4 regions of the Rhizobium sp. Nf11,1 genome follow, and region 4 is predicted to be linked to each of the others. Evidence: predicted binding sites of a transcription regulator. Region 4 holds the regulator's gene; each other region holds the start of a gene.
The links. The regulator PhoB, encoded in region 4, activates phosphate uptake and scavenging genes when phosphate is short. The targets are predictions, from matches to a motif close to TGTCATNNANCTGTCAT.
Positions count from the first base shown of each region.

Region 1: the regulator PhoB is predicted to act here: its motif matches at 1,133-1,149, upstream of ACQ7C1_RS09490 (DUF1045 domain-containing protein).
Region 2: the regulator PhoB is predicted to act here: its motif matches at 1,619-1,635, upstream of phnF (phosphonate metabolism transcriptional regulator PhnF).
Region 3: the regulator PhoB is predicted to act here: its motif matches at 1,942-1,958, upstream of ACQ7C1_RS16195 (UDP-2,3-diacylglucosamine diphosphatase).

Region 1 is NZ_JBOBHU010000005.1:25,543-28,832, reverse strand. It holds gene phnE (phosphonate ABC transporter, permease protein PhnE) at 1-1,099, shown strand, start outside; gene ACQ7C1_RS09490 (DUF1045 domain-containing protein) at 1,240-1,935, shown strand; gene ACQ7C1_RS09485 (alpha-D-ribose 1-methylphosphonate 5-triphosphate diphosphatase) at 1,949-3,088, shown strand; gene phnN (phosphonate metabolism protein/1,5-bisphosphokinase (PRPP-forming) PhnN) at 3,085-3,290, shown strand, end outside.
Region 2 is NZ_JBOBHU010000005.1:35,705-38,994, forward strand. It holds gene ACQ7C1_RS09535 (carbon-phosphorus lyase complex subunit PhnI) at 1-461, opposite strand, end outside; gene phnH (phosphonate C-P lyase system protein PhnH) at 466-1,074, opposite strand; gene phnG (phosphonate C-P lyase system protein PhnG) at 1,074-1,550, opposite strand; gene phnF (phosphonate metabolism transcriptional regulator PhnF) at 1,659-2,396, shown strand; gene ACQ7C1_RS09555 (2,3-bisphosphoglycerate-dependent phosphoglycerate mutase) at 2,452-3,087, opposite strand; gene dapB (4-hydroxy-tetrahydrodipicolinate reductase) at 3,109-3,290, opposite strand, start outside.
Region 3 is NZ_JBOBHU010000010.1:21,513-24,802, reverse strand. It holds gene ACQ7C1_RS16210 (FAD-binding oxidoreductase) at 1-423, shown strand, start outside; gene ACQ7C1_RS16205 (histidine phosphatase family protein) at 489-1,238, opposite strand; gene ACQ7C1_RS16200 (hypothetical protein) at 1,421-1,753, opposite strand; gene ACQ7C1_RS16195 (UDP-2,3-diacylglucosamine diphosphatase) at 2,019-2,831, shown strand; gene ACQ7C1_RS16190 (MFS transporter) at 2,997-3,290, shown strand, end outside.
Region 4 is NZ_JBOBHU010000001.1:5,289-8,578, reverse strand. It holds gene ACQ7C1_RS00045 (aspartate aminotransferase family protein) at 1-57, opposite strand, end outside; gene ACQ7C1_RS00040 (GcrA family cell cycle regulator) at 482-1,015, shown strand; gene phoB (phosphate regulon transcriptional regulator PhoB) at 1,261-1,944, opposite strand; gene phoU (phosphate signaling complex protein PhoU) at 2,070-2,783, opposite strand; gene pstB (phosphate ABC transporter ATP-binding protein PstB) at 2,828-3,290, opposite strand, start outside.

The DNA.
Region 1 (3,290 bases), on a different contig from region 4:
TGACGGCTCGATCGAGGTGCGTTATCCCCGCTTCTCGCCGCTCGGCGACAATCCGCATCCGGACTGGGTGGTCAACAATCCCGATGGCAGCATCACCGTTTCCGTCAGCGGCACCAGCCGCAGCATCACCGTTTCGAAGAGCGAAACGATCGTGACCGCACACGGCGTCAGCGTCCCGGTCAACGTTTCGAGCGGCGCGCCCGAGGTGGTCGGCCCGGTGCCGAGCTGGATGACGGTCTATGACGACAACGTGCTCGCTGATCTCGGCTTTGCCGGCGACGTCAGCATTTCCGTCGATCGCGTGAAAGTTCGCAAGCGTTTCCTCGGCTGGGCGAATTTCCTCTTCGACACGCAATCGTCATTCTTCGACAAGCCGGTCGGCGACGTCCTTGGCCTCATTGTCTCCGGCCCGCGCATCAAGCCCGACCAGTCCAACCTGTCGCTCGCTTTCGATGACATCTGGAACAACAGCGAATGGCAGCACGGCGACGTCTGGACCAAGCTTTTCCAGACGATCGTCATGGCCTTTCTCGGAACGCTGCTCGGCGCGCTTGCCGCCTTCCCGCTCGCCTTCCTGGCGGCACGCAACATCACGCCGAACCGCCTCTTGAACCAGATTCTCAAGCGCTTCTTCGATTTCCTGCGCTCTGTCGACATGCTGATCTGGGCGCTTTTCCTGACACGCGCCTTCGGCCCAGGGCCGCTTGCCGGCAGCGGCGCGATCTTCCTCACCGAGACCGGCACGCTCGGCAAGCTTTATTCCGAGGGGCTCGAGAACATCGACAACAAGCCGCGGGAAGGCATCAAATCGACTGGCGCCCAGACCGTGCTCGTCCATCGTTACGGCATCATGCCGCAGATCGTCCCCGTCATCGTCAGCCAGACGCTCTACCAGTGGGAGTCGAACGTGCGCGGCGCCACCATCATCGGCGCCGTCGGCGCAGGCGGCATCGGCCTCAAACTCTGGGAGGCAATGCGCACCAACGCCAACTGGGAAAACGTCGCCTATATGGTCATTCTGATCCTGATCGTCGTCTTCCTGTTCGACGCCGCATCGAACGCGCTGCGCCATCGGCTGATGGGCACGAATTCGCACTGAGCACTCGATGAAGGCCGGTGGCGGCGCGGCCGTCATCATCATTCTGTCACGGAAATCTTTTAGCCGGGAGCCTGCTTGCGGTTCGCCGCCAAATCACTGCACATTGCGCTCCCCTTTCGACGATCCCCAGGACAAAATCCTTGCGCTACGCTCTCTATTTTTCGCCGCCGAAGGATGACCCTCTGACCGGCGCGGCTTCGCTCTGGCTCGGCCGCGATGCGTTCAGCGGCAAAACCTATCCTGCACCCGCACATGAGACGCTGAGTGCGGCAGAGCAGTTCGAGCTGACTGCCGACCCGCGACGCTACGGCTTTCATGCGACGATCAAGGCGCCGTTTTCGCTTGCCGCTTCTGTCACCGAAAAGGATCTCATGGCCTTTGCCGAGGAGTTTGCCGCGCGCACGCCGGCTTTCGAGATTCCCGAACTGGTGCTTGGCCAGCTCGGCCGCTTCTTCGCCCTTGTTCCCGGCTCTCTTCATCAACCTCTTCAGGATTTCGCCGCGAAGGTGGTAAAGTCATTCGAGCCGTTTCGCGCGGCGCTCTCCGAAGCCGATATCATCAGGCGTAACCCGGAGAAGCTCAGCGAAAGCCAACGCGCCAATCTGCAGCGCTGGGGTTATCCTTACGTCATGGAGGATTTCGGCTTTCACATGACGCTAAGCGGCCAGATCCCGGAGACACGCGCCGAGGTGATGAAAGCGATTCTGACCGAGCGCTTTGCCGGTTTCACCGGCCGGCCGCTTTCGATCTCCGGTCTAGCCGTCTTCATCGAGGAGACGCGCGGCGCCCCGTTCAAAGTTCGTTCCTGGCTGCCCCTTGCCGGCGCCAAAAACTGAAAGACCTGACAATATGAGCAAAGAGACCGTCTTTTCCAACGCCCGCATCGTTCTCGAGGACGACATCCTTTCAGGATCGATCCTTATCCGCGACGGCAAGATCGCCGATATCTCTGAAAGCAATTCGGTAGCCGGTGAAGATTTCGAGGGGGATTACGTCATTCCCGGCCTTGTCGAACTGCATACCGACCATCTCGAAGGCCATTATCAGCCGCGTCCGGGCATTCGCTGGCACAAGACGGCTGCCGTCCAGGCGCATGACGCCCAGATCGTCACATCGGGCATCACGACGGTCTTCGACTGCCTGCGCATGGGCGCGGACGAGGATGGCGGGTTCGAACATGGCGAGATGCGAGAGATGGCCGACGCCATCCAATCGGCGGAGAAGGAAGGCAGGCTGCGCGCCGAACACCTCATCCACCTGCGCTGCGAGGTATCGGCCGACAATGTGCTTGAACATTTCGCCGATTTCGAAAATGATCCGCATGTGCGGCTCGTCTCGCTGATGGATCACGCGCCCGGCCAGCGGCAGTTCCAGACGATGGATCAATATATCTTCTACTACCAAAAGAAGCGTGGTCTGAGCGATGAGGCCTTTGCCCGTTTCGTCGCCAAGCGCCAGGCGGAATCGGCGCGCAATTCGACGCCACATCGAAACGCCATCGCCAAGGTCTGCGCCGAGCGCGGCATCACGGTCGCAAGCCATGACGACGCCACACTCTCCCATGTCGACGAGGCGATCGACAATGGCGTGCGCCTTGCCGAGTTTCCGACCAGCTTCGATGCCGCCCGGGCATCGCACGAGCACGGCATGAGCGTGCTGATGGGGGCGCCGAACATCGTGCGCGGCAAATCCCATTCCGGCAACATCGCCGCCCGCGATCTCGCCGAAATGGGCGTGCTCGATGTTCTGTCCTCCGACTACGTGCCGCTCAGCCTGCTGCATGCACCCTTCATCCTTGCCGACGAGGTGGAAAGCATTACCCTTCCGAAAGCGATCGCGATGGTGACGTCGACGCCTGCCCGCACTGTCAGCCTCAATGATCGCGGCCGGATCGCGACCGGGCTGCGCGCCGATCTCGTCCGTGTCCACCGCTCGCACGGCGTACCGGTAACACGCTCCGTCTGGCGCCAGGGACGCCGTGTCGCATGACGCCGCACGAACCCCATGCGGCTGCTGGAGCCGAACGCGGTATCATGGTCGTCGTCGTTGGGCCGAGCGGCGCCGGCAAGGACACGCTGATGAACCTCGCTGCGCGGCGTTTTTCCGGCCGCGACAATGTGCATTTCGCCCGCCGCGTCATCACCCGCCACCGCGATGCCGGCGGCGAGGATCATCTTTCCGTCTCCCTTCA
Region 2 (3,290 bases), on a different contig from region 4:
CGCATGACGCGGCCGGTCTCGGCCGGACGCTGGGCCGGCGCCTCGACCGCTTCTTCCTCAAGCAGGGAGGGATCGAGCAGCCGGTGGGTATAGTCGAAGGTGGGGCCGAGCAGCTGGCCGCCCGGCAGATCCTTGTAGGTCGCCGAGATACGGCGTTCGATCGCCATGCCAGCCGTGTCGAGCGGTCTGGAATAACCGAAGCGCGGCAGCGTCGTGCGGTAAGCGCGCAGCAGGAAGATCGCCTCGATCATGTCGCCGCGCGATTGACGGACGGCCAGCGCTGCGAGAGTCCGGTCGAAAAGCGAGGCCTCGGCCATGACGCGGTCGACGGCGAGGGCGAGTTGTTCGACGATCTGGTCGATGCCGATCGCTGGCAGCGACCGGTCACCGCGGCGACGGTCGGCGAGCAGACGGTGGGCATTGGCAATGGCGGCCTCGCCACCCTTGACGGCAACATACATGAGCTCAGATCTCCGTTGCTGTGATCTTGGTGGTGCGCGGCAGGCAGACGAAGCGCTTGCCCGATGTCAGCACGATGTCGATGCCACGCGGAAAAAGCGCGCGGTTCTCGGCCCAGAGCCTGAGGAAGGTCTCCGGTAGGCCGACAGGCGCGATCTCCACGACGCTCTGGATCCCCGGACCCATCAGCACCAGCCTGCGTCCGCCGTCGAGTTCGGGAAGTTCGATGACAACAGTCGTCGAGCGGTCGGGATATTCCTGCGTGCCTGACGCAAACAGGCCGAAGGAGCAAAGCGCAGTGCCCGCCTCGATGAAGGCAAAGCGCGCATCCGCCTTTTCGGCGGTCAGCGGGGCGCCGGTGTGGAAGCCGAGCCAGTCCGGCACAGCGGACTTCGCTAGTCCCGAGGTAAGCCAGACTGATGTGTCATGGTCGCAAAGAGTGAGCGCGATCGTGCCGGCGGCAATACCGAGCGGCGCCGGCGGGTCGATCTCGGGCTCAACTGTCTGGATGGTGCCGGGGCGGGCCACGCCGTCCATCAGCATCTTGAAGACGCTCTGCGCATGGAAAACCGGATCGGTAAAGCCACCGGTAAAGACTTCTGTCGTCAGACCCATCAGTTGTCCCCCCGCACCATGGTGAAGAAGTCGACGCGGGTTGCCGCCGTCTCATCCACCTTACGACGTTCGGTGGTGGCGATCCTTTCCGCGATCGGCAAAAGCAGCGCCTGTTCGACGAAATCCCTGGTCGCCTCCTCCTGCCAGAGCGCGTCGAAGATCGCCGCAAGACGGGCCTTCTCCCGGTCGGTGCCGAGCGCCTGCGCATGACCGATGGAGCCGGACTCGAGCCGCACCGTTGAGCGTGTCATCGTCACCTCGCCGAGGTTAAAGGGAGCTCCGCCGCCGCCGATGCGGCCGCGCACCATCACCAGTCCGGTCTCCGGTCCGCGCACCGGATAAGCCACGGGCTTTTGCGGCAACGCGTCCCAGGCCGCCTGGAGTTCGCTCCGTTCCGCACGCGCCAGCAGATCGGCAACGCGTTTGCGCTCCAAGACCGTCTGTGACGCGGCGTCTGTCTTGTCCGCTGATATCATCGCTGCTTCCTCAAATGTCTATTGATATAGACAACCATACAAGCTATACCTAGCCTTAAATCGGTGTCGTGACAAGCGTGTGACATCGTGAGGCAAGGCAGAGGCGGAATGGCAGGACTGAAGCAGGTGCAGAGGCAGACGGGTGTGGCGCTGTGGCGTCAGATCGCCGATCGGATTCGCGAGGCGATCGGCAACGGAGCCTATGACGAAACCGGAATGGTGCCGCCGGAAACGGTGCTGGCGCTGCAATTCGGCGTTAACAGGCATACAGTGCGCAGTGCGCTGGCTGCGCTGGCGCAGGAGGGAATCGTGCGTGCGGTGCAAGGTCGCGGCACGCTGATCGAGCGCAAGGAGCGGCTGAATTTCCCCATCACCCGGCGCACGCGCTTCACCGCCGGCATTGGCGATCAGGCGCGCGAGATGCGCGGCCTTCTGCTCGATGAGGCGCAGGAGGAGGCGAGCGCCGACGTTGCCCGTTGGCTGGGCCTGAAACAGGGTGAGCAAGTGATCCGGCTGGAAACATTGCGCCATGCCGACCGGCGGCCGGTTTCAAAGGCGACGAGCTGGTTTCCCGCCGAACGTTTCGCCGGAATCGGTGAGGCCTACCGCAAGCACGAATCGATCACCAAGGCTTTCGCCGAGCTCGGCCTCGGGGACTACGTCCGGGCGACGACCGAGATAACAGCGGCCCATGCTGCGACAGCCGACCTTGCCGATCTGGAACTCACTCCCGGCGCGATCCTGCTGATTGCCAAGGCAATGAACACCGATCTCGACGGCTTACCAGTACAATATTCGATCAGCCGTTTCGCCGCCGACCGGGTGCAGTTCACGATCGAGAACTGAGGCCAGGAATTGAGATAAGGCGTGCCGACCCGTTCGGTGGCACGCCTCACAGAATTCAGTGTGCGCCGGACATATCGCCCAGCACTTCCTTGGAGGCGACGGTGGAATCCGCGTTCAGCTTGTAAACCATCGGAACGCCGGTCGCGAGGTTGAGGGCGAGCACGCCTTCTTTGGTGAGCTTGTCGAGCACCATGACCAGCGAACGCAGCGAATTGCCGTGGGCAGCGACCAGCACCTTTTCGCCGCGCAGCACGCGCGGCAGGATCTCGGTGAGGTAGTAGGGCCAGACGCGGGCGCCGGTATCGCGCAGGCTTTCACCGCCGGGCGGCGGCACGTCGTAGGAACGGCGCCAGATATGCACCTGTTCCTCGCCCCATTTGGCGCGCGCATCGTCCTTGTTGAGGCCGGAGAGATCGCCGTAGTCGCGCTCGTTCAGCGCCTGGTCGCGGATGGTCTCGAGATCAGGCTGGCCGACCTTGCCGAGGATGAGCTTCAGCGTGTGCTGCGCGCGCACCAGCGCCGAGGTATAGGCGACGTCGAATTTGATCCCGTATTCGGCAAGCGCAGCGCCGCCGGCTTTGGCTTCCTGAATGCCGAGTTCCGTCAGATCCGGGTCCTTCCAGCCGGTGAAGAGATTCTTCAGGTTCCAGTCGCTCTGGCCGTGGCGAACGAGGACGAGGGTACCGCTCATGAATATGCCTCCGTAGTATCCTTATTGGGAAGAAAGCCCGAGCACGTCGAGCATGGAATAGAGACCCGGCTTCTTGTCGCGCGCCCAGAGCGCGGCTTTGATGGCGCCGCGCGCGAAGATAGAACGGTCGGCCGCGCTGTGCGACAGGGTGACGATTTCGCCTTCTCCGGCGAAAAGCACGGAATGCTCGCCTATGACCGAGC
Region 3 (3,290 bases), on a different contig from region 4:
TTCGCCTCCCTTTCCGATGCGGCGATCGAGGTTCTCATCAATGCCGTGCGGAAGCTGCCAGGGCCGGAATGCGAAATATTCGTCGGCCATGTCGGCGGCGCCGCCGGCCGCGTGCCGACCGAAGCCACGGCATTTCCACAGCGCAGTTCGCATTTCGTCATGAATGTCCATGCACGCTGGCGGGAAACCGAGATGGACGGAAACTGCATCGGCTGGGCGCGCGAACTTTTCGAGGCAACCAAGCCGCATGCTGTGGGCACTGCCTACATCAACTTCATGCCTGAGGACGAGACCGACCGGGTCGAAATGGCCTACGGGGCTAATTATGCGCGCCTTTCGGAAATCAAGCTGCGCTACGATCCGAACAATTTGTTCCGGATGAATCAGAATGTGAAGCCGATGGCGGCGGTGCGAGCTGCTTGAATAGATGCAGCGTAGAAGACCCCGCCCCAAACCGCTCCCCACAAGGGTCCCTTGTGGGGAGCGGTTTACCCACCACGCTTCGGCGTCATCGTCACGTCAGCGCCATAGGCATCGCGCAGCTTGTTCTCCTGTCCCGGCTGCCGGTCGGCGGCCTGGTGCAGCGGTATCGTGTCGTAGCCCTGCAAACGCGTTCCCTCGATCAGCGTAACGTCGGAATTCCCAGGATTGTCGGAGCGCTCGAACCAGTCGACGGAGTGGTGCAGGAAATTCATTTCGACCGCCCGGTTGGTGACCCCGTGGCCGACGATCGCGACGTTGTGGTCGCCGTTTTCGGCCTCGCGCATGACGGTCTGAAGGAAGAGACGCACCCGCTGCGCCACGTCCGCCCGGCTTTCGCCGTCCGGCGGCCGCGCATAGAACTTGCCGCTATTGTTGCGCAGCCTCGCCCATTTTTCGAACTCCTCGGGGAATTTCTGCTTCTGCTCGGCACGGTCGTAGATTTCGGTGAAGAGGCCGAAATCCTGCTCGCGCAGAAGATAATCTTCCCTGACATCGCCGACGAAGTTTTCCGGCAGCGCTTCGAGCAGCGCATCCTTGCTCTGGCGCGTGCGCAGAAACGGCGAATACCAGATATGCAGCTTCTGGAATCCCTGGCTCGGCAGCCCTTTGAGGTACGAAGCGATGACAGCGCCTGCCTCAGCCGCCTGGCGATAGCCCCATTCAGTCAGCGGCACATTATGATCGCCGAATTGGCGGTAGGCCTGTTCGTTGATGTTGCCGAGGGATTCGCCGTGGCGAACGAGAAAGAGACGCATCGGCCATCCCGCTTTGTCGGACATGGAATCGTTGTCATCATGAACGCGCTCGATCGGCAGGGCAATATTGCCGGCCGAAAAGGGGCGTAGCGTCTGGTCGCCGCTTGCCCCCAATCCGCTTGGCCCGTCGATCTTGTTCACTCGGTTCCAAATCGAGGAGCGAGAGAGCGTCTTCCGGGCTATCAGCGGCCCTGGAAGATCTTGATGAGCTTTGGCGTAAACCGGTGAGCCTTGATGTCGAGCAGATCCTGATACGTAGCGCGACCGGAGATCGCGGCCGTCAGATATCGCTGGCAGGCGATCCTCGGAGCGTCATTGTCGGAGACGTTTGTCACGATCCCCGCGGCGCGCCGCGCATTTGCATCGAAATCCTTTGTGCACACTTTGACGAACTCGTTTCTCGCTCTCGCGCTGCCTTGCAGCAGCGTTACCGTCGCATCATAGTCCTGCTGCGTCGGTGCACAGCCGGCAAGCAGTGCCATAGAAATCATTATTGTCGCGGTTCGGGCGCGCATCATCAATATCCCCAGGTTACGCCTTGATCGGCAGCTGCTGTTAATTTGATTCTCGGCATGCGGGAAAGATCCAGGACCTCGCGGCGAGAAATTATGAATCGGATTTCCGATATCGCTATTGCGGGCTTCGATGGGATCTGCGTTTACCACCAGACGGAACGGCGGGTTTGCAGGGCTTTTCCCCAGCTTGTCATCTTCCTGAAACACGAGTCTGGTTTTGGAAGGCTAGATGAAAGATGGGGCACGAGCACTGTTCGTGACAGACATGATGGAACCCAGACATTTCCGCACGCTCTTCATTTCCGATGTGCATCTCGGCTCGAAGGCCGCGAAGGCTGATTTCCTGCTGGATTTCCTGCGCTACCACGAAGCCGATACGATCGTGCTCGTCGGCGACATCGTCGACGGCTGGCGCCTGAAGCGCAGCTGGTACTGGCCACAGGTCTGCAACGACGTCGTCCAGAAACTGCTGCGCAAGGCGCGCAAGGGCACGCGCGTCGTCTACATCCCCGGCAATCACGACGAATTCCTGCGCGACTTCCCGGGCATGCATTTCGGCGGCATCGAGGTCGTCGAGCGCATGCTGCATGACGGCGCGGACGGCAAGAAATACCTGATCCTGCACGGCGACGAGTTCGACGTCGTTGTCCGCAACGCCCGCCTGCTCGCCTATCTCGGTGACTGGGCCTATGATACGGCAATCCGCATCAACATCCTGCTCGCCGCCGTACGCCGTCGCCTTGGCATGCCATATTGGTCGTTTTCCGCCTGGGCGAAGCTGCAGGTCAAGCATGCGGTCAATTTCATCGGCGAGTTCGAACGCGTCGTGGCTGAAGAGGCGCGCAAGAGCGGAGCCGACGGGGTGATCTGCGGCCACATCCACCACGCCGTCATCCAGGAGATGGACGGCATCCGCTACATCAACACTGGCGACTGGGTGGAAAGCTGCACAGCGGTTGCAGAGCATGAGGACGGCACGTTCGAACTGATCACCTGGCGAGCGCTTGCTAGCGCAGTGCCGGCGCTTACCGCAGTCGAGCGTCTCGAAGAGGCGGAACTCGCCGCGCAGGCAGCGTGAATTTACAGCCGTCGCAGTCGCGGCGGCTCGCCAGCAATTTAGCCGTTACCGCGAGGTAACAGGCCCAATTTATTTTCTAAAACGTTTCCGGACGGCTATTTCTCGCAATGGTCGCGCCCCAGGGTGGTGTGTTAGGACAACATCTAGTTTCCTTCAGGTCCACCGATGATTCCCGCTCAACATTCTCCGGGTGAGGGAGCGCCGCCGCGCTTCCGGCTGCTCAGCGCGCTGTCCTATTGCGCGCCGCTGCTCGTCAATGGCGTCGTGCTGCCATTTTTCCCGGTTTGGCTGCAAACCCATAGTTTCAGTGACCGTGAAATCGGCATTATTCTCGCCATACCGATGGTGGTTCGAGTCCTGGTAGCACCTGTCGTCGCCATGATGGCCGACCGCATGAAGGAGCGCGCCACCGTGCTGCTCTGGTCGGGTGGCCTGTCGCTGCTGACGGCGATCGCGCTT
Region 4 (3,290 bases):
CTCGAACCGCAGCGGGGCGCGAGAATAGGTGTCATAAAGCGGCGCGGCTTCAGCCATGGCGCGGGTCTCCCGTTCAATGTTGTCTTGCACGGACTCCGGCTAACAAAACCAGGTCCAAAAAATCAAAAATGCCGCCTTTCGGCGGCGAGCGGTACTATTTCCTTTTCGCGCTGCAATGTCAACAAAACTGCCGCCTTAGCCTATGCAGCAAGCTTGTACAGCGGCACTTTCGGCCTTCAACAGGCATTATTGCAGAAATGCCACGCAGAGGCAGCAAGTTGGGGAAAACTTGAAATTCGATTCATCCGGATTCCCGCGACTCTTGTCACGGAGTCAGCCTCACACTAGGTTAAAGTTCAATTACTAGACTGCATGCGGCGGAACTAGTCACCAAAATTGATCAAGCGTTTCTTGTTTCGGAGGCTTCCGGGACAACGGTGAGGGATTCTGCCATCACCAACGCAAAAGGTGGAGACAGGGCATGAACTGGACAGACGAGCGGGTCGAGAAACTCAAGAAGCTTTGGGCCGAAGGACTGAGCGCCAGCCAGATTGCTGCGCAGCTTGGCGGCGTCAGCCGAAACGCCGTTATCGGCAAGGTGCACAGGCTCAGCCTTCCCGGCCGCGCCAAAGCCGGCGGCACGGCCACCGCGGCGCGCACGCCGAAGCGCCAGACGTCCGCGCCGCGCGCGCCGAATTACGCCTCCCGGATCACCACCCGCACCGTGACCCGTCAACAGGGCGCAACGATGCTGAAGGAAGAGATCGAGGTCGATGCCGTCGACGAAATGGAATATGTGCCGGCCGGCAATGTGGTCGTGCCGATTTCTCGCCGCCTCGGCCTGACGGAGCTCACCGAACGCACCTGCAAATGGCCGGTCGGCGACCCGCTCAAGGAAGATTTCCATTTCTGCGGCTGCGAGTCCCCCGACAATTCTCCCTATTGCAGCTATCATCAGAAGCTTGCCTATCAGCCGATCAACGAAAGGCGCCGGGCCGCGGCACGGGTCAGCTGAGAAGGCGACATCGCCGGACATAAAAAACGGGCCGAGCGGCCCGTTTTTTATGATTGGAGTGGAAGCGCTGGGGTTGCCCCTCATCCGGCTGCCGCCACCTTCTCCCCGCACGCGGGGCGAAGGGACATGCCGCAACCTCTCCGTTCCCCGCCGACCTTTCGCAGGGCACGTCCCCTCTCCCCGTCAGAACGGGGAGAGGGCTAGGGTGAGGGGCAAATCTTTGACTTTAGCAGCAGTAGAAACCCTCAGGCTTCCATCGAATAGCCGGCGCCACGGACGGTGCGGATGACGTCCTGCATGTTGGAGAAGTTCAGCGCCTTGCGCAGGCGGCCGACATGGACGTCGACGGTGCGCTCGTCGACATAGATGTCGTGGCCCCAGACGCCGTCGAGCAGCTGCGAGCGGGAAAAGACCCGGCCCGGCGACGACATCAGGAATTCCAGCAGGCGGAATTCGGTCGGGCCGAGGCGGACTTCGCGGCTCTTGCGGTGGACGCGATGGGTTTCGCGGTCGAGCTCGATATCGCCGCATTTCAGCACCGAGGACAGCACCTCGGGACGGGCACGGCGCAGCATCGCCTTGACGCGGGCGACGAGCTCGGGGGTCGAGAAGGGCTTGACGACATAATCGTCGGCGCCGGTGGACAGTCCGCGCACACGCTCGCTCTCCTCGCCGCGCGCCGTCAGCATGATGATCGGCAGTCGCTCGGTTTCCGGCCGCATGCGCAGGCGCCGGCAGAGTTCGATGCCGGAGACGCCGGGCAGCATCCAGTCGAGGATGAGCAGGTCGGGCGTGCGCTCCTGAAGCCTGATTTCGGCCTCGTCGCCGCGCAGGATGGTATCGACCTCGAAGCCTTCGGCTTCGAGATTATAGCGAAGGAGCACGCTGAGGGCTTCCTCGTCTTCAACAACTGCGACTCTCGGGATCATGCGTGTCCGTCTCCTCGCGCACAAGCCTTAAACCGGGGTTCTAAGCAGGCGTCCTGCGCAAATTCAGAAATTGGCTGCGACCTCTTTGCGCGCCCCGAACGGGCGCGCACGCAATCTTGGAAGGATTATTCCGTCGCGGCGCCAACGGTGTTGGCGCTGTCATCCTTCGGACGATCGCCTTCCGGCTGGGCGCCTGTCGCCATGTAGTAGATCGTCTCGGCGATGTTGGTGGCATGGTCGCCGATGCGCTCGATGTTCTTGGCGCAGAAGAGCAGATGCGTGCAGCTCGTGATGTTGCGCGGATCTTCCATCATGTAGGTCAAGAGCTCGCGGAACAGCGAGGTGTACATGGCGTCGATCTCGTTGTCGCGTTCGCGGATGGCGGTCGCCTTGTCGGCAGCGCGTGTCGTATAGACGTCGAGCACTTCCTTGAGCTGGACAAGCGCCAGCTCGGAGAGATGCTCGAGACCGCGGGCGAGCTTGCGGGGAACGCCGGTGCTCTGCACGGCGATGACGCGCTTGGCGGTGTTCTTGCCGAGGTCGCCGACGCGTTCGAGATCGGCGGCGATGCGGATCGAACCCATGATTTCGCGCAGGTCCGCGGCCATCGGCTGCCGGCGGGCGATGGTGACGATCGCCTTGTCGCCGATTTCGCGCTCGGTGTGATCGAGGATCACGTCGTCTGAGATGACCTTCTGCGCCAGCGCGGTATCGCCGTTGACCAGCGCCCGGACGGATTCGGCGACCATCTGTTCGGCCAGGCCGCCCATTTCGGAAATCCGCCTGGACAGGAACTTCAGATCATCATCATAGGCAGAATAAATATGTGTCGATGCCATGGGGCTTTGTCCTCGAATAAGGGGAAGGCTTCGGATGGCCGTGATCAGCCGAAGCGACCCATGATGTAGTCCTGGGTACGGGGATCGTCCGGATTGGTGAACATCTTGTCGGTGTCGTTCTCCTCGACAAGATTGCCGAGGTGGAACATGGCGGTGCGCTGCGAGACGCGCGCGGCCTGCTGCATGGAGTGGGTGACGATGACGATCGTATAGTTTTCGCGCAGTTCGTGGATCAGCTCCTCGACCTTGGCGGTGGCGATCGGGTCAAGGGCCGAGCAGGGCTCGTCCATCAGGATGACTTCCGGGCTGACGGCAACGGCGCGGGCAATGCACAGGCGCTGCTGCTGACCGCCGGAGAGGCCCGTGCCGGATTCGTGCACGCGGTCCTTGACCTCGTTCCAGAGCCCGGCGCGCTGCAGGCTGCTCTCGACGATCTGGTCGAGATCGGCCTTCGACTTGGCGAGACCGTGGATGCGGGGGCCGTAGGAGACGTTTTCATAGATCGAC